DNA from 3 places in the Exiguobacterium sp. SH0S7 genome. Region 1 is predicted to be linked to each of the others. Evidence: riboswitches for the same ligand, from Rfam matches in the RefSeq annotation. Region 1 holds a riboswitch; each other region holds the start of a gene.
What was found. Region 1 has a riboswitch for thiamine pyrophosphate ahead of EVJ22_RS00545 (YkoF family thiamine/hydroxymethylpyrimidine-binding protein). Riboswitches for the same ligand answer to the same signal wherever they lie in the genome.
Positions count from the first base shown of each region.

Region 2: it holds a riboswitch for thiamine pyrophosphate, as region 1 does, so the genes downstream of both, thiW (energy coupling factor transporter S component ThiW) here and EVJ22_RS00545 (YkoF family thiamine/hydroxymethylpyrimidine-binding protein) in region 1, are expected to answer to the same signal.
Region 3: it holds a riboswitch for thiamine pyrophosphate, as region 1 does, so the genes downstream of both, tenA (thiaminase II) here and EVJ22_RS00545 (YkoF family thiamine/hydroxymethylpyrimidine-binding protein) in region 1, are expected to answer to the same signal.

Region 1 covers NZ_SJVA01000001.1:100,845-107,308, reverse strand. Annotated here, with positions in the region: gene EVJ22_RS00575 (amidase family protein) at 1-670, shown strand, start outside; gene rlmN (dual-specificity RNA methyltransferase RlmN) at 763-1,824, shown strand; gene EVJ22_RS00565 (SMP-30/gluconolactonase/LRE family protein) at 1,988-2,869, shown strand; gene EVJ22_RS00560 (hypothetical protein) at 2,882-3,148, shown strand; gene EVJ22_RS00550 (GTP-binding protein) at 3,458-4,651, shown strand; TPP riboswitch at 4,717-4,817, shown strand; gene EVJ22_RS00545 (YkoF family thiamine/hydroxymethylpyrimidine-binding protein) at 4,897-5,490, shown strand; gene EVJ22_RS00540 (ECF transporter S component) at 5,483-6,058, shown strand; gene EVJ22_RS00535 (ABC transporter ATP-binding protein) at 6,051-6,464, shown strand, end outside.
Region 2 covers NZ_SJVA01000004.1:18,644-25,107, reverse strand. Annotated here, with positions in the region: gene EVJ22_RS08245 (tetratricopeptide repeat protein) at 1-377, opposite strand, end outside; gene EVJ22_RS08240 (ribonuclease FAU-1 family protein) at 427-966, opposite strand; gene EVJ22_RS08235 (hypothetical protein) at 1,176-1,922, shown strand; gene EVJ22_RS08230 (phosphotransferase family protein) at 1,923-2,891, opposite strand; gene EVJ22_RS08225 (hypothetical protein) at 2,936-3,256, shown strand; TPP riboswitch at 3,281-3,379, shown strand; gene thiW (energy coupling factor transporter S component ThiW) at 3,443-3,931, shown strand; gene EVJ22_RS08215 (GNAT family N-acetyltransferase) at 3,966-4,445, opposite strand; gene EVJ22_RS08210 (YcxB family protein) at 4,427-4,930, opposite strand; gene EVJ22_RS08205 (VOC family protein) at 5,024-5,422, shown strand; gene EVJ22_RS08200 (LTA synthase family protein) at 5,535-6,464, shown strand, end outside.
Region 3 covers NZ_SJVA01000004.1:60,871-67,334, forward strand. Annotated here, with positions in the region: gene pelF (GT4 family glycosyltransferase PelF) at 1-403, shown strand, start outside; gene pelG (exopolysaccharide Pel transporter PelG) at 384-1,832, shown strand; TPP riboswitch at 1,894-1,998, shown strand; gene tenA (thiaminase II) at 2,080-2,754, shown strand; gene thiM (hydroxyethylthiazole kinase) at 2,751-3,542, shown strand; gene thiD (bifunctional hydroxymethylpyrimidine kinase/phosphomethylpyrimidine kinase) at 3,539-4,369, shown strand; gene thiE (thiamine phosphate synthase) at 4,347-4,979, shown strand; gene EVJ22_RS08490 (SDR family oxidoreductase) at 5,003-5,638, shown strand; gene EVJ22_RS08495 (GGDEF domain-containing protein) at 5,768-6,464, shown strand, end outside.

The DNA.
Region 1 (6,464 bases):
TCTACCGGCCGGTCCACCGTACCGGACGTGTCTCGACGAACGTCAAGCCGTCGGCATGCGCGTCGGTTTCGTGAAGGCGGAACTGTCGGATGAAGAACAGACGCTCTATCAAGAGGCGCTGGCGTTACTCAAAGCGAGCGGGGTCGAGCTCGTCGAAGTCGACCTGCCGTCAAACGACGGACTTGACCAAGGCGACGTCCTCTACCATGAGTTCAAGCTCGGGATCGAGGCGTATTTGGCGACGACAGCGCTCCCGTATGAAACGCTCAAGGACTTGATGGACTGGAACAAGCTTCACCCGGAAACGATCCCGCACGGACAAGTTACGTTCGAGAAAGCGAATCAGTTATCAGGGCGTTTGACCGAGTCGAGCTACCTCGAGCGACGCTTAGCCGACGTCCGGCACGCGAAAACGGACGGCCTCGATCGTTTATTGATGGAACAAACGCTTCACGCCCTGGCGTTGCCACACGACTTGAATTACGATATGGCGGCGAAGGCAGGGCACCCGACGGTCACGATCCCATACAAGCTCAAACAGAGCGGGGCACCTTTCGGGCTGTCATTCACGGGTACGAGCTATGCGGAACGAGACCTCATCCGTATCGCCTACGCGTTCGAACGCCACGTGACGCGTCCGATCCCGCCTACGCGTTCGAACGCCACGTGACGCGTCCGATCCCGCCTATGTAAGAACGTTGCACCTGTCGCTCACGTCCGCTACAATGGTACGTATGCGGATTGAAGAAAGGACAGATTACAATGAAATCATCTATATATGGGCTGACATTTGATCAGCTGTCGGACGCTTGCGTATCTTGGGGATACAGTGCCTACCACGCCAGACAAATATGGGACTCGCTTTACATCGACCGTGTCAGACGGCTCGACGAGATCGCGGTTCGTCCCGAAGTTCGCGAACAGCTTGAGGCGAACTATGCGCTGACGACACAAGAACTGTTCGTCAAACAAGAAGCGGGTGACGGCACGGTCAAATTCTTACTTAAACTGCACGACGGGCATTATATCGAAACGGTGCTCATGCGCCATAAGTATGGACGTTCCGTCTGTGTGACGACACAAGTCGGGTGCAACATCGGCTGTAGTTTCTGTGCGAGCGGCCTCTTGAAAAAAACACGCGACTTGACGGCGGGCGAGGTCGTCGAACAGATCATGACCGTTCAACACTATTTAGACGAGGTCGGTGAAGATGACCGCGTCAGCCACATCGTCGTCATGGGAATCGGGGAGCCGTTCGATAACTTTGATAACTTGGTCGACTTCCTCCGTGTCGTCAAAGACGAGCGCGGTCTCGCGATCGCTCCTCGTAAAATCAACGTCTCGACGAGTGGGCTCGCCGACAAGATCTACAAGTTCGCTGACCTTGACCTGCGCATCAACTTGGCCCTCTCTCTGCACGCGCCGAACGATGCGCTGCGGACGAGAATCATGAAGATCAACCGGGCGTTCCCGCTCGATAAACTGATGCCGGCAATCCGCTACTACGTTGAGAAGACGAATAAACGGATCACGTTCGAGTACATCTTGCTCTCGAAAGTGAACGACTTGCCAGAACATGCCGAAGAACTCGCGGCGTTGATCGATGACATCAAAGACAAGTCTTACGTCAATTTGATCCCATACAACCCGGTCAACGAGCACATCCAGTACGAACGGAGTACGACCGAGGACATCATGGCGTTTTACGACGTCTTGAAAAAACGGGGCATCAATACGGGCGTGCGTCTCGAGCACGGGACCGATATCGATGCGGCGTGCGGCCAATTACGCAGTAAACAAATGAACGTCGAAGGCGCCAAATAAACGAGCGCTCCGGATCGGTTTCGATTCGGAGCGTTTTTATCGTGCCCGGGCGTATAATGCGTCAGACGAGAAATATCTTTAAACATTTTTGTGAATGATGAATAGTCCTTACCCCCTCAGGGAATAGTCTTTTGATATCAAAGCAGAGAGTGGAGGCAATTCAATGGAGACAGTAAACGCTACGTTATGGATTCGAGTCAGAAACACGCTCGGGGAAGGGCCTTGCTGGGACGCTGAACTGAAGCGGTTCTACTGGGTCGATATCGAAGGGCACGCGCTCTGGTGGTACGATGAGAAAGAAGATGAATTATCTTCGTTTGATATGGGACAGCAGGTCGGGTTTGTCGTCCCTAAAGTGACCGACGGCGTGATCGTCGGATTGAAGGATGGTATCTATGAGTGGGATGAAACGTCGAAACAACTCGATAAACTCGTCGAACTTGATGACCCGGAGGGTGTCCTTCGCTTCAACGATGGGAAAGCCGACCCGTACGGTCGTGTCTTCGCCGGGACGCTCCACTTAAAAGACGAGTCTGAGCAGGCGACGTTGTTCCGCTTGAACCGCGACGGCACGACCGAGGTCATGTTGAGCGGATTGACGTTATCGAACGGGTTGACGTGGTCACCTGACCATACGTCGTTTTACCATATCGATACGCCGACCGAGACGGTTCGCAAGTTCCCGTTCGATTTGAAAACGGGCACGCTCGGGGAAGGTGAGGTCGTCATTGATTTCAAGAATGAGGACGGGTTCCCGGACGGCATGACGTCGGATGAAGACGGCTTTTTATGGATTGCCCACTTTGCAGGCGGGCGCGTCACGCGGTGGAATCCGGAGACGGGTGAAAAAGTGCTTGAAGTCATCGTCCCGGCGCCGAACGTCACGTCGTGTAGTTTTATCGGGGATGACTTAAAACAATTGGCGATCACGACGGCGCGCGAAGGCATGGACGACGAGGCGCTCGCCGCTCATCCGGATGCGGGTTCGGTCTTCAAGATCGATACGGACGTGAAAGGGATGCCACTTTATCGGTTTGGACGTTAAGGAGGGACGGCTATGGTGAAGCGATTGCTCGTGCGAGCGGGAATCGGATTGGCACTAGCGGCGGTGGCTCGGGTCGGGATTCAAAAGATATTGGACGACCGGGCCCGGAAAGAAGACCATACGTATCTTGAACCAAAGTGGGACGAGACGCCGAGTGTGGATGCCGATAAGGATGATGACGAGGTCGGATTGACGCAACTCGATTCGATTTACCGGGCCGAGTGGCAGGCGAACACGTATCCTCGCTCCGAGGCGGAACGGAAAGCATTAGAAGAATAACCGGTACGAAGAACATATCCAGAGCTTTTTCTTCGGCCGTCGAGGCCTCAGAAAAAGACAAATGGCCGCTAGATGGCGCCCCGACTCCTGCAGGAAAGCAACCCAACGGAGACCGAGCAGCGACGCGAGTCGCGATGCGGCTCCGGGATTCCCTGCGGAAAGCATGGGCGCCATTGAACGAGCGATTCTATTGATGTTAGTCAACAAGCTGAACACGCTCCTTTTGAGCGTGTTTTTTTTGTTGACAACGGACGTAATCCCGTTCATTATCTAAAAAGTAATGATTACGATTTAAAGGTGGTATACATCATGAAACGAATTCCGATCACAGTCTTGTCCGGATATTTAGGAAGTGGCAAGACGACGTTGCTCAATCATATGTTGAACAATCGGGATGGTAAAAAATATGCCGTCATCGTCAACGACATGAGCGAGCTGAACATCGATGAGCGATTGATTGACGGGGCAGGTTTTTCACGGACGGACGAGAAGTTGGTGGAGCTGTCTAACGGCTGCATCTGCTGCACGTTGCGAGAAGATTTACTCGAGGCGGTCAGCGAGATTGCGAACGACCGACAGCTCGACGGCATCATCATCGAGTCGTCAGGCATCTCGGAGCCGATCCCGGTCGCGCAGACGTTTACATATGCGGATGACGCCTTGGGTATCGACTTGACGAGCCGTGTGTATGTTGACGCGATGGTGACGGTCGTCGACGCGTATCGATTTTTAAAAGACTTCAACTCGGGCGAATCACTGCATGAACGGAAACAGGCTGTCGACACGGGTGATGTCCGGGAAGTCGTCGACTTGCTCGTCGATCAAGTCGAGTTTGCCGACATCATCGTCCTCAACAAGGCGGACCGGGTCACGGAACCGGAACTGCACGAGATCGAAAGTCTGTTGCGCGCGTTAAACCCGGCGGCGCGACTTCTGACAAGTACTTACGGCAACGTGCCGTTGTCCGACCTGTTAGACGTGAACTTGTTCGACTTCGACCAGGCAATGCATGCCGCCGGATGGATCCAAGAGCTCGAGACAGACGACCATACCCCTGAAACCGAAGAGTACGGCATCAGTTCGTTCGTCTATCGCCGCCGCCGTCCGTTCCACCCGGAGCGTTTACATGCGTGGATCGAACAGTTCCCGGAAGAAGTCGTCCGGGCCAAAGGTTTTTTATGGATCGCCTCACGGAACGACATCGCGTGCCTGTTCTCCCAAGCGGGGTACGCGTCGACGCTCGAACATGCCGGGCGTTGGCTCGCGACGCTTCCTGACGCGGAACGAAAGCAGATGTTCGCCGCCGAACCAGAGCTTGAGGCCGATTACATCGAGCCGTACGGCGACCGCCAGACGGAGCTCGTCTTGATCGGTCACCGAATGGACCGAGTGCGCGTCGAGCTCGAACTTGACGCCTGTCTACTGTCAGACGAAGAAATGGCGTCAGACTGGACAACGTTACGGGATACGCTTCCAGGAAACGGAATCGCGACGTTTTCATGATTTAACCGTTTACAATTCAGAATCGAACGGCTATACTTTTGCTTGCATGAACAACCGCATACATTGGACTACACTAGGGGTGCTTCGGCTGAGATGTGAGCATGGCTCCAATCCCTTATAACTCGATCCAGGTAATACTGGCGTGAGGAAGTGTGGCACTTTTTCTGATGAATTGATGATTGGATAAGTGGCCGCATTCTCATGGATGCGGCTTTTTTGTGTAACCAAATAAGGGGGGAATCATCATGAATCAACAATGTGGAACGAGCCCGATCGTCGGGTTCCGCTTTACGCTAAGCCCGATGACGTCAGAGTTCATACCGGTCATCAAAGGAGCACTCAAAGAAACTGATTTAAGCAACGTCTGGAGGCACACGGACGATGTGTCGACCGTGATTCGCGGTCGGGCCGAGCACGTGTTTGACGTCGCGAAAGCAGTCTTGTCACACGCCACAAGAACAGGGGCGCATGTGTCGATGAGCGGGACGTTCTCGGCCGGCTGTCCGGGCGACACGGTCGGGGACAATCTGCTCGACGTTTCGAGTGAGCCGGTGAACGGGCGAGCGGCTGCCCAATACGTTTCATCACAGTTCGCACTCTACCCGCTCGGTGATGACGATTACATGGACATCATCTATGAAGAGGTCGATTTCGCGAAAGCACGGGGCGTCTTTAATGACACGATGCACTATGCATCAGGGATCCACGGAGATATCGAGCCGGTGTTCGCGTTTTATGAGGCGACGTTCAACCGTGTCCGCGAGAAGTCGAGCCACGTCGTCATGACGGTCACGTTCAGTGTGAACAGTCCGTCACACGAGGGACGCATCGATGCTTAACTCATGGAAGTTGAAAGAAATCGTCTTGTTGTCGATTTTATCGGTCGTCTTTGCCGTCGTCTATTTGGCGTTCGTCCATGTGGGGAACTTGTGGGCCGGCTTGATCGGGCCGATCGCCTATGAATGGATTTTTGGGATTTGGTTCATCGTCTCGATTATTACCGCCTACATCATTCGAAAGCCAGGCGCCGCCTTTTTGTCGGAAGTGCTCGCAGCGTCGATCGAGATGATGATCGGCAATGCGATCGGTCCGCGCATCATCCTCGTCGGCATCATTCAAGGACTCGGCGCCGAAGCGGCGTTCGCACTAACCGGGTATAAGCGGTATGACTTGTGGGTGCTCATGCTCGCCGGATTCGGTGCGGCAGTGACGAGTTTCGCATATACGTACGTCATGGGAGGTCTCAGCGCGCTCAGTCCGACGTACGTGGCTTTGATGTTCGCACTACGGGCGACGAGCGGGACGCTCATCGCAGGGATCGGCGGGAAGATTTTGAGCGACTTGTTGCTTCGAACGGGTGCGCTAGAAGGATATGCCGTCACCCGGCAGAGGAAGGCACATGGTTGAGACCGAGCGTCTGGCGTTTCGTTTCCCGGGGGAAGGACGCGACGTATTGACGGATATCACACTTCGTCTTAAGGACGGCAGGACGCTCATCACCGGGGCGAGCGGGTCGGGGAAGTCGACTTTGTTCGCCTTGTTCAATCGGCTCTACCCGGACAACTGTGATGGGGTTGTGACGGGGCGATTGCATCTATTCGGTCGGTCCTATGCCACGTATCGGCCTGGTGAGGTGAATCGCCGCGTCGGGACGGTGTTTCAAGACCCGGACAGCCAGTTCGTCATGCAGACGGTCGAAGAAGAATTGATTTTCACGCTCGAAAACTTTTCGGTCGCCCGAAGCGAGATGATGGACCGTGTCTCAGCGATTTTGCACGAGTTACACTTGTCCGATTATCGCCACCGCACCATC
Region 2 (6,464 bases), on a different contig from region 1:
CCGACGACGACTTCTCGTTTCGCCCCGCTCATCCGCACGGCCACTTCCTCCATGAAGTCGGGAAACGCGTCTTTATACGTCGCCGTACAGAAATTGAAGACGTCATCATCCATCATGACGGTGAACGATGGATGGACGACATCATGCTCGACGACCACGTCACCGCGCATCCGGTACCTAAGTTCCGGGATGGCGTTCGCCGTCTTCACCACGCCGTATAAGAACAGCTTGAAAAATGACTGTCCGCGCGTCTTCGCGAACGTATGTAGCTTCGTCACGTCGACGTTCGCCGTCACGTTGAAATGCGGGGCGTCAAACGCCTTGAAAAACTCATAATGCTTTTTACGCGACCACTTCTCGAGATCAATTTGTTTCATCTATCTTCCCCCCTGTTCTTACACTGTACCAAAAGCAGTACGGGAAGACTCAAAGCTTTTGCTTCAACTGCTCGTAATGCTCGTTCGCTAAATCAAAATAGACGAAGTCGCGGCGTTCGATCCGATCGAGCGTCGCCTTGAAATCACGCCAGCCACGGTCGACCATCTCCGGCGTGAGCTCACCTGACTTGGCTGCCGCTTCGAACTCATCCTCGTCTTTACGGACGACGTCACCGTTCGGGAAGATGAGAATGTCGAGCAGGAGGTCATCCATGTACGGAATCCCATCCTCATACCCAATCCCTTCAACGATATCGATGTACCATTGGACGATGTTGCCCCGGTCGTCGAACATGACAGTCACCCCGAACGGTTCATGTTCTGAGAAGTACTGGAGCCACGCATAACCTGCGTCGGCGACGATGAACTCCTCTCCTTGATGCATCTTATATTGCGGGGCTCGGACGGCGTCAATTTGGAAGAGGGCGACGGTGCCCGAGAAGCGATCGTCCTGCACCTCCATTTGTGCGTATCGATTTTTTAATATTCGTTCCCAATCACGACGATTGGCAAATTTTCGTTTTGGCATCTCTCTCTCTCCTTTAGACCGGTTTCCTAAATGTGTTCGCCAAAAGTCGACATTTCCCTGTTCAATCGTACAGATTGTGTTGATTGAACCAGACGAGGTAGCGATTGCATTTGCCCTAGATGAGAAAGTATCCAGGTTCTCATCCTATTTCATACATGCTACGCTAATGTAAAATAGGGAAATAATGTAACTTACTAGGGGGTTGTTTTATGAAACGGTTAGGACTACTTGGCTTAAGCGCGTTCTTGCTGACAGGTTGTACCGATCAAGCCGAGCAACCAATCGTCTCTCCTGATATGAACGAACAAGATGAAGAAGCGACGATCGAATGGACACGAGAAGATTTCAAAGACGTCTTTGACCAACACGAGACTGCCCAAGACTTGTTAGCAGCGCTCGAAACCCAAGGGCTAACACCGTTCCGGGAGACGTTCGAACGCGTCGTCATCGCCGGGGACGGGATCCATCATACATACGCCGATATTTATCCGTTCAAGCTCGACGACGGCACGTACGCGACCGTCTATGAGAATGAAGACGGTGAGATCGCCAACGGTCCCGAGTCGGTCGCACCGCTCTTTTGGCAAGAAGAGTCGTTCACGCAATTCGTTGAGGAGATTGAGAAGCGCAAATACGGGACGAGTGCCCCCCCGACCGACGTCACATTGACGCAAGACGAGTTTCAATCGATTTACGACCGCCATGCCTACACGTCAGCGCTCATCGTCGAGCTCGACGAATGGGGAGTTCAAGTCGCACGCGACCCAATCGAGAACGTCATCATTGCCGGGAACGGCGTCAAGGAAGTGACGGCCGACTTGATCGTCTTTGAGATCGAAAACGGCTACGCCATCGTCTACGACCAAGACGGTGAGATTTTGAAAGCACCGGAGTCAATCGCCCAGCTGTTTTGGAACGAGACGGATTATGAAAACCTGCTCGAGAAGAATGAGTGATCACGTACCGCGACGTTTCAAGTCCCGATACTCGAGGAACAAGTTGAGCCATTGGGCCGGTTTATCGGCTGACTCGGACGGATCATACCGATAGTTGGTCACATATATATGCCACGACAGCGCCCGATATACGCAACCGAGCTCTTCAGCGATCAACAAATGGCGCCATAGCAAGTCCCGAGGCGCCACATCTTCCCACTCAGCCAAGTAGACGGTACGCATCTTCTGAATCTGTTCATACCAGGCGACTTCATCGTCTTCCGGCAACAAGTCGTAGAGCGCGTTCCAAAACACACGGACGCTGAAGAACGGATGGGTGACGGTCGCATCGCCCCAATCGAGAATACATAAGTCATCCGTCTGTTCGCGCCAAAAGATGTTGCCGCAATGTAAATCGCCGTGCTCGAGACTCATCGGCATACCCGTCGCGAGCTCGTCGCACATGGTGAGGAGTTCGTCTTGGAGCGCCAGCACCGCCTCTGCCTTATCTCGATCTAACCCCGTACATAACTCGGGTAAATACGTCCGTATCTCTTCTTTTAGACGAGCCGGACACCGGTCCGGGATGCCGTAGGCCAAAAGCGTATCCATGTAATTCGCTTCTTTTCTCTGTAGTTTCGCATATTGACGCACAGCCGCTTCGTACCGACTGTGCTTAGGGTATTCGCGAAGTGCATCCCCGCCGATGTCTCGCATAAGTAGCCAGTTGCGTGCCGCGTCAATGGCGATGACCTCCGGGACCAGTCCCGGATGCCGTTCGGCTAGATGCATCGACAGTTCGGCCTCGCCATCACTAATTGCTGTCACCGCCTTGGCGTAGTAACGGTCTGCTCCGTACTCTCCATACATCAAGTATGTCAAATCCGTATCTTTCACAACCCGCCACGTCACGCCTGGCACATGGCCATCGAGCCAGTGCTCGAACTGTTCACGGTAAGACTCGTCACGCCATGGGATCGCACTCCTCACTGACCTCACTTCCTTTCACCACACTTCGTTTAGGAGGAAATAATATGGACGTTGTCTATTATTCATACCCGGTTGATGCGTTACTCTATATGTATTTAGGTACGACGGCTGTCTTCAGCTTCATAATCGGTCTAGTCGTTCGCCGCGTGTCGAGGCGTCCAGATATCAGCTTTTGGACGACGATCGTGCTCAGCTTTGTCGGACTATGTCTTTCACTCGGCTGGTTCCGTAACGCCTCGGTCACCGTATTTATGGGTACACTCCCGTGGCTCATCAATCTCGTGTTTTCCCTGTTTTTATACGCCCTGTATAGCGGTATCATTTATTTCATCTTCCGACCGCGAAAAATTGAGGCAACAAAATAACGGTATGCTATACTCAAACCAATAAACGACCACTAGGGGAGCCTTCGGGCTGAGACGGCAACTGCCGGACCCTTCGAACCTGATCTGGCTCATACCAGCGTAGGGAAGTGGCTTGGATACGTCTGTCTGTCCACGCCACTTTTCCACTTGGAGAAGTGGCGTTTTCATTTTGAAAGGAGACACTTCATGCGTATTCAACAACTCACTTGGATGGCGATGCTCATCGCCATCGCCATCATCGGCTCCCTGTTCATCTCCATCCCGACCGGTGTCGCCCGGGCCTATCCGGTGCAACATATGGTGAACGTCATCGCCGCCGTCACCGTCAGTCCGATTGGTGCCGTCCTCGTCGCGTTCGTGACCGGACTCGTCCGTGTCATGACCGGGACCGGGTCGTTGCTCGCCTTCCCAGGTGGTATGATCGGCGCCTTGCTTGCCGGACTATTTTACGTGCGGACGAACCGGGTCGCTTTCGCTGCGCTCGGTGAAGTCATCGGGACGGGCGTCATTGCCTCGCTCATCGCCGTCCCGTACGCGAAAATCTTAATGGGTTCTGAGTTTGGGGCGCTGTTCTTCTTCCCGGCCTTCCTCGCCTCGAGCGTGACCGGAGCCATCCTCGGCTGGATCGTCTTGGCGCGGGTCAAACAGTTGCGTCCACTCACGGTGAAGCGATAATTGAACAACAACCACCAAAACAGGGACGGCCGACTTAGGAAGGCTGTCCCTGCTTCACGTGATACACCCAAATCTCTTCCCCGTTCGCTTCATCAATCAAGCCACTGTCCTCAAATCCGCCCTTCGCATAAAACCGTTTCGCTGGTTCGTTCGTCGGATGGAGACTGAGGATGATGTCATCGACATCAAATCGCTCTTGCATCCACTCAATCGCAAGTTGCAAAAATGTTGACCCGATGCCTTTCCCTTGCTCATCCATATCAATCATAAAGCGGTCGAGCCAGACGTAACGCTCCACCTTGTTCTCGGCCCCGACCATCATGAAGCCGACCGGTTGATTGTCTCGACAGAGCGCGTAGCACGTCCACGCGTACTTGACGTCGACGTCCATCTCGCGGAGCGATTCCGCGTTCGTTTCGATAAAGCGGGCCTGACCAGGTGCGACGGTCAAGGCGACGACCGCATCCAAGTTCGTCTCATCAATCGGTTGAATCGTCAACGCATCGGTAGCCATCGTTGTACCTCCTCCATGTCCTGCCCGCGTTTCGGCAAGATGTAGGCGCTGACCGACGAGTTATACAAATACACATAATCGGCTTCCTCGACGACTTCCTTGATGCCGCTCCATGAGACTTTCGTCTCCCCGAACGCATTTTTGTCACGAAGACCGTCTTCATCCAAATCCATCGTATGCGGGCCGATCATGCCTTCATTGCTTCGTTCTTGAATCATCCGCTTCGTTTGTTTTCGGATATGCCGTTCAAAATACTTCGGATAATACAGGAACCAGAGGAGGCTGATGACGCCATATACCCCAAACAGCCACCAGCTCGTATCTTGAAACAGTGTCGCGAACGTCAAAGCGCCACCACTTAAAATGATGACGGGCCCGATGATGCGCTGCAGGAATAGCATCCTCTTTCCTATCTTTGAACGTCTAATATGACTCAAGTTGAAGTGAATGTAGTCTTCTTCCGTCAATTCGTATTGGATTTCCATATGTATCCCTCCTCGGTGTCGTATACGTCTTCGTTCAAGAAAAGTTCCGCTTCAGGCTCCTATTCGCTAAAATAAAAGCAAAGGAGTGACACGATGAAACAAATCCACCATCTCTGTATCCAAACGCCCGACTATGCGGCGTCAAAGCAATTTTATGAAACGCTCGGTTTTGAGCTCGTCCAAGAGTCACCCAACTTCCATACCCGGGCGTTCAACAGTTGGCTCAAGCTCGGCGACTTCTATATCGAACTCCAGACGGCGAAGACCGACGAGACGTTATCGCCGTATTCGAAACATGCGGCCGGACCCGTTCACTTCGCCTTGTACGTCGATGACCTTGAAGCGGAAGTCCGTCGGCTCGAGGCGCTCGGTGTCACGTTCTTGCCGAAACATGGCGGCAACATCTACTTCGTCGTCGACGGACATTTGAGCAAACTAAAAGCCCCGGAAGGCACGATCATCGAGCTTCGGGACACGTTTTTGATCAAGTGAGGCGCTCGCCTCGCTTTTTTTCGTCCGTATCGCACACCCCCATGTTTCCCGCCACTTGCGAACAGGTACATGAAAAAGAATACAACGTGTACGTACCGTTTGGAGGCTATTTATGAAATATCTTGATTATTGGAGTTATCTGTCACTATCACTTGCCAAACTATTTTTATTCAGCATCTTGACCGCGAGTGCGTTCAACGTTCATTTTTTACTCGTCAACATCGGGATGATTCTCATGATGACGAGCTGGGCGTTACTCGTGAAGACGAAAACACGGCGCTGGATTTTATTCGCCTCGCTGTTTCTACACAGTACACTCCTCATCTCCGACGTCTGGTATTACCGCTATTTCGGCAATCTGTTGTCGGTCGCGCTTTTGTCAGACGTTGGTCAGATGGGCGACGTCGGCGGCGGCTTCCTGACGTTGATTCAACCGACCGACTTTCTATTGTTCGTGGACTTGGTGCTTTATACCGCTGTCCTCGTCTATATGAGAAAAAGACCTGCGCAAGGCACAGGAAAAAACCGCCGGATCGCCGCTGCCGGTTTTGTCGTCGGCTTGGCCGCCTTCGTCGTTCCGTTAACCGTCAGTCAGCCGAATGGTGACGAGCAAGCACCGATTTCGAACATGCGTGAATATTACGAGTACGGCTTTTGGGGGTATCACGGCCTCGACTTGTTCCGTGGCATCGGCGACCAACTCGGCTTCGGAGACGGCTTAACCGCACAAGAAGAGACGCGGCTCGGTACCTCGGCTCCAACCGACGTCGAGACAACGGCTGATACGAACGTCATCATGCTGCAGCTCGAGTCGTTCCAGACGTCGGTGATCGGCCAGACGATCAACGGACAGGAACTGACACCGAACTTGAACGCGCTTCGTGACGAGATGTTGTACTTCCCGAACTTCTATCATCAGACGCACGAAGGCCGGACGTCGGACGCAGAATTCACGGTCAACACCTCGCTCTATCCCGTCAAATCCGGTTCAGTGTACACCCAGTACGGTGACCATACGTTTGACGCCTTACCTGAACGTTTG
Region 3 (6,464 bases), on a different contig from region 1:
CGACTATGTCGAACTCGTCGGGAAAGTGAACGTACAAGACTGGTTGCCGAAATTTGATTTATTGTTGCTGACGAGCATATCGGAAGGGCAACCGCTCGCCATTTTAGAAGGGATGGCGGCCGGCATCCCTTGGGTGGCGACCGACGTCGGGGCTTGTTCGGAACTACTTTACGGACGCGCTGACGATCCGTTCGGTCCGGCAGGCTTTATCGTTCCCCCGGTCCATCCGGAAGCCATCGCTGACAAAGTCGAATGGATGATGGATTATCCGCGTGAACGGATGCGCTTCGGTAAAAATGGCCGCGAGCGTGTCCGTCAGTATTATCGATTGCAACAGTTCGTCGACCGCTATAAAGCAATCTATGAAGCGAGGAGGGAACAGTATGGCGGGCATCGGGTTTAAGTTACAAAAGCTGTTTCAAGAAGACTATTACTCTTCAAGACTGAAGGCGTACACGTTTTCCGGGCTCGTCACATCGGGCCCTTGGCTGATCGTCATCCTTGTTGTCGGTACGATTCAATGGTTGGCGTTTCAGATGCCGATGTTGTCGCTCGAGGAACGGACACTGTTTATGCTATCCGTGTCTTACGCGTTCATTTTCTCGCAAATTCTATTTAGTTTTCAGCAGCTCGTCGTCACGCGATACGTGGCCGATTTATTTTATGAAAAGAAAGCCCATGAGATCTTTCCTGTCTTCACCGGCATGTTAAAAGTGACGATTCTCGCTGCCGTCGTCATGTATAGCGTGTTTTGGCTGATTTCACCGCTCAGTTTCGCCTATAAGCTCGTCCTGTTCGTCTTATTCATGACCATCAACGTCATCTGGGTCATGTTCTTGTTCTTGAGCGCCGCCAAATTTTATCAAGCGGTCGCTTACAGCTTCTTGCTAGGCGGGGTTATTTCAGTCGCGAGCGTCTATTTGATCAGTCGTCTCATGGTCAACCCATCGAGCCTCGAGCTTTTGTTTGGCTTTACCGTTGGGATGGTCGTGACGCTGTTCGGCCTATTCTTCGCGATGCTCCGAACGTTTCCGCTCAGGTATGCAACACGAGAGTTTTCATACTTCCGGTATTTTGATAAGTATCCGGACTTGTTCGCGATTGGTGTGTTATACGTGCTTGGGATCTGGGTGACCAACTTCATCATCTGGTTTGGTGAAGGGCGCATGGTGATTGCCGATTCGTTCGTGTTCAATCCGTATTACGACACGGCTGTGTTCTGGTCGTACTTGACGATCATCCCGACCCAGCTCTTGTTCGTCGTCGCTGTAGAGACAAGGTTTTACGAGCGCTACCGAACGTTTTACGGCTTGATCAATTATGGTGGGGCGTTACACCAAATTGAGAAGGCGAAGCAGACGATGACGACGGTGTTGAAAAATGAATTGATCCGACTTGGGCGAAGTCAAGGTGTTGTCACCTTGTTCGCGATCTTGATGGCGGGTGTGTTCGTCGGTTGGATCGGTGTCCCGGAAGAAGTCGGTCAAATTTTCCGGATGACGACGCTCGCCGCGTTCGCGAACGCGATGATTCTCGTACTGACGCTGCTCTTGCTTTATTTTGAGGACCGGCGTGGTGCGTTGTTCGTCAACCTCTCGTTCTTCACATTGAACGCCTTGTTCACGTTGTCGTTACTGTCACGCGGAATCGACTGGTACGGAGTCGGCTTTGCCATCAGCACGACGATCACGTTCTTCATTGCGGGACTACGCTTGATTTATTATATGGGGAAGGTCGATTATTACGTGTTTGCGGCCTCGAACCGTCGTAAGCTCGGGACAGAGCGGTTCTCACATTTTGGGACCGCGCTCAACCGTCGCTTCTCGCGTTAAAGGGTTTGCATTTTCCAAAAAGATTGATATGATGTGGTCGAAGATGACCAAATTTCATAATGTTTGCCACTAGGGGAGTCGCTTGACGCGGCTGAGATGGACAAGGTCCAGACCCTTTGAACCTGATCTAGTTCACGCTAGCGGAGGGAAGTGGGCGAAACGTCCTTTCTCACACTCTTTGTGTATGGCCGACGCCGCTTCCGTTATGGGAGGCGGCGTCTTTTTTCATACAAAGGAGGAGAATACGATGACATTTACCGCACACATCCGCCAAGAGGCCGACGCCTTGTTTGAGGCGAGTTTCCACCATCCGTTCGTCCGCGCGCTCGGAGACGGGACACTCGACGAGGCGAAGTTTCGGCATTACGTGATGCAAGACTCGTACTACTTGAATCAATTTTCGAAAGTACAGGCGAAGGGCGCTACACTTGCCCCGACGATGGAGCTGGCGAGCCGATTTTTGACGCACGCCCTCCATACGATCGAGGCGGAGCACGAGTTGCATCGGGACTTTTTTACGATGCTCAAGGTGAGTGACGTGGAGTGGGCGACGTTCGAACCAGCTCCGACGGCTTATGCATACGCGCTCCATATGCAACAAGCCGGCCCGACCCTCGGAGACGTGCTCGCGGCGATTCTTCCATGCTACTGGGTGTATTACGAGATCGGGGAGCGCTTGAAGGACGCAGAGCCAGACCATCCGATTTATTCTGTTTGGATTGCGACGTACGGTTCGGAATGGTTCCGTGAACTCGTCGAAGAGCAGATCGAGCGACTTGACGAATTGGCGGGACAAGCGACGGAGTCAGAACGGATGCGCTATCAGCAGCTGTTTTTGAAAAGTTGCTACTATGAGCTCGCGTTTTGGGAGATGGCCTGGACACTCGAATCGTGGGAACTGCCGCTTGAGGTGGGACGATGAGGCCGGATCTATGGGAAGCCGTCCGGTTGAAGCGACCGCTCGTCCATAACATTACGAACATCGTCGTCGCCAACTTCTCGGCCAACGGGTTGCTCGCCATCGGTGCGTCCCCGGTCATGGCCGATGCGATTGAAGAAGTGGCAGACATGGCGACCGTGAGCGATGCCCTCGTCTTGAACATCGGGACGCTTGACGCAATGACCGAGGCGACGATGATCCGTGCCGGACAAGCTGCGAATCAGTCGGGTCGTCCTGTCGTCCTAGACCCGGTCGGTGTCGGGGCGACGTCATTTCGCCGCGGTGTCGTTGAACGAATTTTGCGAGACGTCCGCGTCACGGTCATCCGTGGGAACGCCGGGGAAGTCGCCACGCTTGTCGATGCCGGTTGGACGACGAAAGGGGTCGACGCCGGAAGCGGCACACATCATCCGCAACAACTCGCCGAACGAGCAGCGAACCGATTTAGCTGTGTTGTCGCGATTACGGGGAGGACAGATTTCGTGAGCGATGGTACGGTCACGCTAGAAATTTTGGGCGGGCATCCGCTCATGACAGAGACCACAGGCACCGGCTGTCTACTCAGTGCGGTCGTCGGTGCGTTCCTTGCTGTTGAACCGGACGTGATGACGGCAACCTCGACCGCGCTCACCGGATATGCACGATGCGGCGAGTTGGCGAGTGAAGCAGCGACGGGTCCTGGGGATTTCCCGATCCACTTTCTCAACGCGCTCGCTACCATGACGTCAACTGACCTGCCGAGCGACCGAATCGAGGTGTTTGCGCGATGAGGCCTCAAGTCTTGACCATCGCCGGTTCGGACTCTGGCGGGGGAGCCGGAATCCAAGCCGATTTGAAAACGTTTCAAGAATTAGGCGTATTTGGCACGAGTGTCGTGACCGCGGTGACGGCTCAAAACACGCGTGGCGTGCACGGTGTCGAAGCCGTCTCCGCCGACCTCGTCGCACGCCAGCTCGATGCAGTCGGATCAGACTTTATCATCTCGGCGTGCAAGACCGGGATGCTGTTCAATCGTGAGTTGATTGACATCGTAGCTGACGCGCTCGAGCAGCATCGTTTTCAAAATGTCGTCGTCGATCCGGTCATGATCGCTAAAGGCGGTGCGACCTTGCTTGAACGGGACGCCGTCACCGCGCTACGGACGAGGCTGTTACCGATGGCGACGGTCGTCACACCAAATATCCCTGAAGCTGAAGTGTTGACCGGCTTGACGATTTGTACGTTCACTGATCGTCTGAAAGCAGCTGAGCGCTTGTTGTCTTACGGTGCAAACGTCGTCATGTTGAAAGGCGGTCATTTGGATGGTCCTCTCGCCGAAGACCTAGTCATGACGAAGACCGATACGTTTCGAATGGTGACGCCACGGTTGCTGACGAAAGATACGCACGGGACCGGTTGCACGTTTTCGGCTGCGCTAACAGCGGAGCTCGCGAACGGGCATACCGTTATGGAAGCCGCGCAGAAGGCGAAACAGTTCATCCATAGTGCCATCGCCCACGGATTGCAGATCGGCAGCGGGCATGGACCGACAAATCATTGGGCGTACAATAAGCACCCGAAGGAGGTGGTTTCCATTGAATCCATCGCCTATCGTTGAGCGGTTAAAGCTCTACTTCATTTGCGGCACGGCGGATACGTTTGATCTCGTTCAGACGGTCGAAACGGCGCTTCAATGTGGTGTGACATGTTTTCAATTTCGCGAAAAAGGTAAAGAGCCACTGTATGGGGATAAAAAAGAAGCGATGGCACGAGCGTTGCATACACTTTGTCGACAGTACAGTGTCCCGTTCATCGTCAACGATGACGTCGAGCTGGCAATCAAACTCGATGCGGACGGAGTTCATGTCGGACAAGAGGACGCAGCAGCCGAAGTCGTTCGTCGGCGAATCGGTTCAAAGAAGTGGCTCGGTGTCTCGGTCCACTCGATCGAGCAAGCCGCAACGGCTTCGAGATACGCCGATTATGTCGGAATTGGACCGATTCATCCGACTGTGTCGAAACAAGACGCGGCCGAAGTGAATGGAACGATGCTCATTCGGCAAGTGCGAGCCCGGTTTCAGCATTTGCCAATCGTGGGGATTGGTGGAATCATGCCTGAACACGTCGAAGCGATTCGACGTGACGGGGCTGACGGCGTAGCTGTCATCTCGGCCATTGCTTCTGCACCGGACGTGGCCATGGCCACACGGCGTTTCGCTTGTCTCTGAATTTTATTTGAGGAGGAAGACAGATGAACGTATTTGTAATTGGAGCGAATGGACAGATTGGAAAGCAACTCGTAGAACGATTGAAGCAGGATGGGAAGCACGAAGTCACCGCGATGGTGCGGAAACAAGAGCAGCTAGACGAGTTCAAAGCGAACGGCTATCAGGCGGTTCTCGGAGACTTAGAAGGTGACGTTGAGACGTTGAAGCAAGCGATGAGCGGCATGGACGCAGTCGTGTTCGCGGCCGGTTCGGGCGGCAGCACGGGAGCCGACAAAACGTTACTCATCGACCTAGACGGTGCAGCGAAAAGTGTCGAGGCGGCCCAAGCGAACGGCAACATTAAGCACTTCGTGATGCTCAGTGCCTTGAAAGCGGAAGATCGCTCGGCATGGCCCGATTCGATGAAACCGTACTACGTGGCAAAACATCATGCGGACCGTTTGCTCGAACAGAGTGGACTCGACTATACGATCGTCCGTCCAGGCGCGCTCACAGACGATGCCGGTACAGGCAAAGTGAACATCGACAACGTGTCGACGGGCGAGATTCCGCGGGCGGATGTCGCAGCGTTCTTGGCCCATGTCATCGGTCGACAAGAAGCGGCAAACAAAGCCATCGACTTGGTCAAAGGTGATACTGCAATCGAAGAGACGATATAAATCATGTGAGCGAGCGGATTCGAAAATCCGCTCGCTTTTTTGCGGTGATGTGTCAGCCCGTTCGAAAAAGGAATTGATGCGGCCGATAGAGAAAGTAAAGACGTATCTATTCAAGAAAGGGGTCTGTTCATGACCGCGTTATTTGTCTATATGGCCGCCTATTTACTGCCGGCTTTCTTGTTGAGCCATCTCGCGCTCGACGTCTTGTTACGTAACCCGCGACAAGTCGAGCATCGTCTGCTCAGCCTGTTCGTATTCGGTTACGCAATGCTGTTTTTGGCGGAGTTCGGCCGTCACTTGTCACCAATCGAAGCGAGTCCGGCGTTCGTCACCTATTGGTTCGGGAATGCCGGTATTTTGATCTTTATCTTTTCGGTCCATTTCATCGTCAAAGTGACGGGCGTCGGTGCGAAGATGCCGAAATGGGTATACCCGTATGCAATCTACTTACCGTTGATCCCGGTTGCTTTGACGTTCATTCGACAAGAGAACATCATCAACAGTCAACGCTTCGACCAAGTCGGGCTCTGGATTTATCCTGAATTCAACGTTTCTTATTTGACGACGATGACGATTGGGAACGTCTTTCATTTCCTGATTATTTTGTTGTTGGCGTATGCGCTCAAACGAGCAGAACGGCATGAACATCAACGGGTGCTGCGTCTACTCATCTTGACGGCGGTACTTGTCTTGATTTGGGACATCGTGTTCGGTTACTTCCAATTTCGTGGAGTCATTCCGCCTTATGCGTATATGTACGGTGGCTTGGTCTGGACGGTGGCGCTCGTTTTGGCAATGAACCGGCTCGATTTTCTCGCCTCTTACG